Regions from separate parts of the Cohaesibacter sp. ES.047 genome, predicted to be linked through region 1. Evidence: predicted binding sites of a transcription regulator. Region 1 holds the regulator's gene; the other holds the start of a gene.
The links. The regulator LexA, encoded in region 1, represses DNA repair genes until DNA is damaged. The targets are predictions, from matches to a motif close to TGTTCNNNNTGTGTTCNG.
Positions count from the first base shown of each region.

Region 1 (2,393 bases):
GGGCGTGGATCAACGGTGGCAGTTGATCGGCTCCAACCGGATGGTGCTTGATTTCTCGGCGCTGCTCCGCGCTGACGGGGATGTGCGCGCGGCACTCAACGAAGGCACGGGTGGTGGAGCCAAGGGCTTGCTGCGGACGGAAAGCTCTCACCAACCTTGGGCGTGTGATCAACATGCCTGTGTGATGGCGGGATTGAGAACGGCCTCAGGACCGAAAACAAATCTGTCTGCGGCACTGGTCAAGCATCCTGGAGCTTTTGATGAAGAGTGCGCCAGACGCGATATCATCATTTCAAAATTGCCAATCCCGTCAACCTGCATAGCGCCTAAGCTCACAATGGGACGCCAAGAGCTTGAAGCCAATGGCTCGGTGTTGGTCACCTTTGCGCACAAATCTCAAAGCCCACCGAACAGCGCACAAAGTGGCGATATCGCGAACCGCTCACGAGAGTGGGCACTGTCCATGCAGTCGGCCATGCCCAAGGGACGGCGGCCATGGCATAGAGAGCCATGATCGCGAGTTTTTATCGCCAGGCATGGTTGGGCGAAATAGACGAGTAAACGAAAAAGCAGGCGTTGTGCGTCGTTACCGGTTAGCAAGGCTGCTTTTTCGCGATCTCATACTGACTGCGGTCCAGTTTGGCCGTGATTTAATATTGGCGCAGAAGCCCAATCAACTTGCCTTGAACACGAACCCGGTCGGGCCCGAAAATGCGCGTTTCGTAAGCAGGGTTGGCTGCTTCCAGAGCGACGGAGGCACCTTTCTTGCGCAGGCGCTTGAGCGTTGCTTCCTCATCATCAACCAGCGCAACAACGATATCACCGGACACGGCATCATCGGATTTCTTGATCAAGACCGTGTCGCCATCCAATATGCCTGCTTCGATCATCGAGTCGCCACGCACTTCAAGCGCGAAATGCTCGCCACCACGCAGCATCTCGATCGGTACTGAAATCGTGTGAGACTGGTTCTGGATCGCCGAGATGGGAACGCCGGCAGCAATGCGCCCCATGACGGGCACCGACATGCTGGTGCTTTCTTCTTTTGGTTCTGGACTGATCGGTTGAGGTGGTTTCTTGCCAAGACCGCCTTCGACCACGCTGGGAGAAAACCCGCGTCCCGCCACGTTGAGGGTGGGCAGACTGGCTTCCGGCAGCTTGAGGATCTCCAGCGCGCGGGCGCGGTTGGGGAGGCGACGGATGAAGCCTCGTTCCTCAAGAGCCGTAATCAGGCGGTGAATGCCAGATTTGGAGCGAAGATCGAGCGCCAGTTTCATTTCATCAAAGGAAGGCGGAACACCGGATTCCTTGATGCGTTCATTGATGAACATAAGTAGTTCGTGCTGTTTTCTTGTCAGCATATCCCGCTCCGCCTTGGAAGGTCCAAATCACCACAGAGCCCAACAAAGCGAGTCATCAGTGGCACAAATCACGAACAAAATATACATGTTCTCGCTGTGTTCCGCAAGCTCGAAAAGGGGAACAAAGACTGACATCCGGCGAGGGTCCTTGGATGTTTGTAACAAAATTGCTTAAAGCTGCGTATATTGATCCGTTCTGTGCGATCTGGGAGGAGGGTTGGGTGCTTTTGGGGCGTTTCTGGTTTGATCGTGCGAATCTTATCGGAATACGAAGAAGACATAGAAAAAGGGCAGGGTGCGAGTGCTGCACCATGCCCTTGTAAATGGATTAGGATTGCTGAGTAGGTGTGACGTCTCAGGAACAGCCATTCTGGAAGGTTATGATCGGGTACTTTTTCAGCCGAACAGCCTGCTTCTTGATCCAGAGCTGTTTGTTCTCATGCTTGATCTTGCACCAGAGGCCGTCTGATGCCCGTGAGCATGTCAATGCTTGTGCGCAGGATTGCGGTTTGAGTGTCGCGACAGCCTCTGCGTCGTTCCGTGGCTCCACTCTGGCGTTGAGATTGACCAGGATTTTGATTGGGGTTTCAGCGCCGGGGCTGACCGGTGGCGGTGAAAATTCCTGCGGCTTGGCGCAGATCTGGCTGTAGCCGACGTAGGCGCACGAGATGCTTTCACGCGCAGCGTTGATCTTCTTTGCGATTTTTGCATTTTCGAAGATCACAGGTTTGTTGTTTTGTGTCATGGTGCCGCTCAGGCGCCCCTGATTGCCGCCGACTTTGGCCAGCGGCTTGTTATCCTGATCTACAAAGACAAGCTGGTTTTTGACGATGGACCAGCCGACAATCGAGGTGATCTCACCTGTGCAATTGCTCTGCGAAATGGGGTAAATCTCGCCTTTCCGTGTCGCAGAGAAGGTCAACGTGCAGAGGCCGGTATCGGCGGCAAAGGAGCGATCATAGGTCACCCATTGGCCTTTGAATGCCTGTGCAATCGCATTGGTTGATTGCGCTTGAGCGCTTGAGGCGTGGA
Region 1 covers NZ_LT907844.1:4,345,224-4,347,616, reverse strand. Annotated here, with positions in the region: gene CPH65_RS19920 (ComEC/Rec2 family competence protein) at 1-514, shown strand, start outside; gene lexA (transcriptional repressor LexA) at 651-1,361, opposite strand; gene CPH65_RS19910 (AprI/Inh family metalloprotease inhibitor) at 1,717-2,393, opposite strand, start outside.

Region 2 (2,393 bases), 1.5 Mb from region 1:
GCCTGATAGTCCGAAACACACCTGGGGCCTCGTTTGCAACTATAACCGGGTTCCCCTGCCCGGCCGCATCGACAAGGATTCATTGCCGCGATCAACTGAAAGCGCGCCGGATAGGTAACCCGGTGGTTGGCGCGCGAGATGACCGCCTCACCGCTTTCCACCGGCTGGCGCAGGCTGTCGAGCACCTGCGGCGAAAACTCGGGCAATTCATCAAGAAACAGGATGCCATTGTGCGACAGAGCGACCTCGCCGGGCTTGGCCCTCATCCCGCCACCGACCATTGCCGCCATGGATGCGGAATGGTGGGGCGCCCGAAAGGGGCGCGCAGCAGAAAGCTCACCTTGTGGCAACAAGCCAGCAATGGAGTGAATCATCGAGACATCGAGCAATTCGGTCGGGGTAAGCGGCGGCAAGATCGTTGGCAGGCGGGCAGCGAGCATGCTCTTGCCCGATCCGGGGGGGCCAACCATCAGCATGTTGTGACCACCGGCGGCGGTGACTTCAAGCGCCCGTTTGGCCATCTCCTGACCCTTGATGTCGCTCATGTCGATGAGCTGATTGGTCTCGTTTCTGATCGAGGCACGCGGCCGTGAGAGCACCTGACTGCCCTTGAAATGATTGGCCAGTGCGATGAGGCTGTCAGGCGCAAGAATGGTCATGTCCGGATCAGCCCAAGCTGCTTCGGCACCACAATCGGCGGGACAAATCAGACCGCGGTCATCCGCATTGGCGGCCATGGCGGCAGGCAGCGCTCCCACCACATGAGCAAGCCGGCCATCCAGTGCCAACTCCCCCAGAACCGTATAGTGATCCAGCGCATCTGGCGGGATCGCGCCAATCGCCGCCATGAGGCCAAGCGCGATGGGAAGATCGAAGTGGCTGCCTTCCTTGGGCAGGTCAGCCGGAGCGAGATTGACGGTGATGCGCTTGGGCGGCAACGACAGGCCGGACGCCGTCAGGGCGGCGCGTACCCGCTCACGGCTCTCGGCCACCGCCTTGTCGGGCAGCCCAACCAGCGTGAAGGCGGGAAGGCCCGGCGCCACCTGCACCTGAACGTCGACGGGTACGGCCGCTATGCCCTGAAAGGAAACAGTTCTCACATGCGCGACCATGGGCCTCACTCTTTGCTTTGCCATCCGGGTTTTTGCCACCCGAACCATCTCTGGATGTCGGATCCACAAAAACAACCTTACGATGCTAACGGTTGCATAGCAAGAACACAAAGAGAACATATTCATGGTCTTGCACAAGCGAATCGCCTAAACTGCCGTGCAATGGATCGGCGGGAGGGTGAGCATGATCAATGATGAGGCCATTTGCTGCTGCCTGCACGACAGTCCGATCGGGCCGCTTTTGCTTGGCGCTCGGTCAGGCAAGCTCACCTTTCTTTATTTTCCCAAAGACGGCAAAGCGCGCGAGATAGAGCCGGGCTGGTCACTTGATCCTGACGGATTCAAGATGGCTCGCCGCCAACTCGATGGCTATTTCGCAGGGACGCTTGAGGTCTTTTCCCTGCCCTATCAACTGGAGGGAACGGTTTTTCAGCGCGCGGTCTGGGCTGCTCTTGTCCAAATTCCGTTTGGCAGCGTCAGGAGCTATGGAGATATCGCCAAAGCCATTGGCCAGCCGGGTGCAGCACGGGCGGTGGGGCTTGCCAACAATGCCAATCCATTGCCGATCATCGTGCCGTGTCACCGGGTGATCGGATCGGACGGGTCGCTCGTGGGGTTCGGTGGAGGGCTGGATCTCAAGATGCGGCTTTTGCAGCATGAAGGCATAGACCCCGGCCAAATCCGAACGCCGGGGCAAATGACGTTTGGATTCTAGCCGCTAAAGCCAGCGCCGGACCTGATGACAATAGTAGCGATAGCTCTCGCCGAAGGCTGTGATGAGATAGGCTTCCTCGCGCCGGATGACATATCGGTCGAGATAGACGAACATCACGAGGCCCGCGAGCAACATCGGCAGGCTGTCGATAAAGACCCCAAAGCCAAGGAGAATCGCAACCAGACCCACATACATGGGATTGCGGCTGATCGCGAAAGCGCCAGTGTCGACGAGGTGGCTCGCCGGTTTCGCAGGATTGGGGGATGTCCCGCTTAGCTTGAAGCCGAAGAATCCCCAAGCCATGATGGCAGTGCCTGCGGCACAGACGAGGATTCCGAGGATCAATCGCATCCATTCAGGCAAGAAAATGAGCGGCGCGACGCTCTGGAAGAAAAGCCACTCGAGCACCAGAGCCCCAACAAAACAGAGAGCAAAAACAAGGGGCGGAATGGCGCGAGAAATGCCGGGAGACGGAGGCGTGATCTTTTCCTCTGCCATGGCGAGCCTTTCTGATGCGCAGGGGTTTTTGCTTAGAAAGGATACGGCTAAAGACTGACCCTGACAAG
Region 2 covers NZ_LT907844.1:717,622-720,014, forward strand. Annotated here, with positions in the region: gene CPH65_RS03150 (YifB family Mg chelatase-like AAA ATPase) at 1-1,112, opposite strand, end outside; gene CPH65_RS03155 (methylated-DNA--[protein]-cysteine S-methyltransferase) at 1,297-1,827, shown strand; gene CPH65_RS03160 (isoprenylcysteine carboxylmethyltransferase family protein) at 1,831-2,325, opposite strand.
Region 2: the regulator LexA is predicted to act here: its motif matches at 1,214-1,231, upstream of CPH65_RS03150 (YifB family Mg chelatase-like AAA ATPase).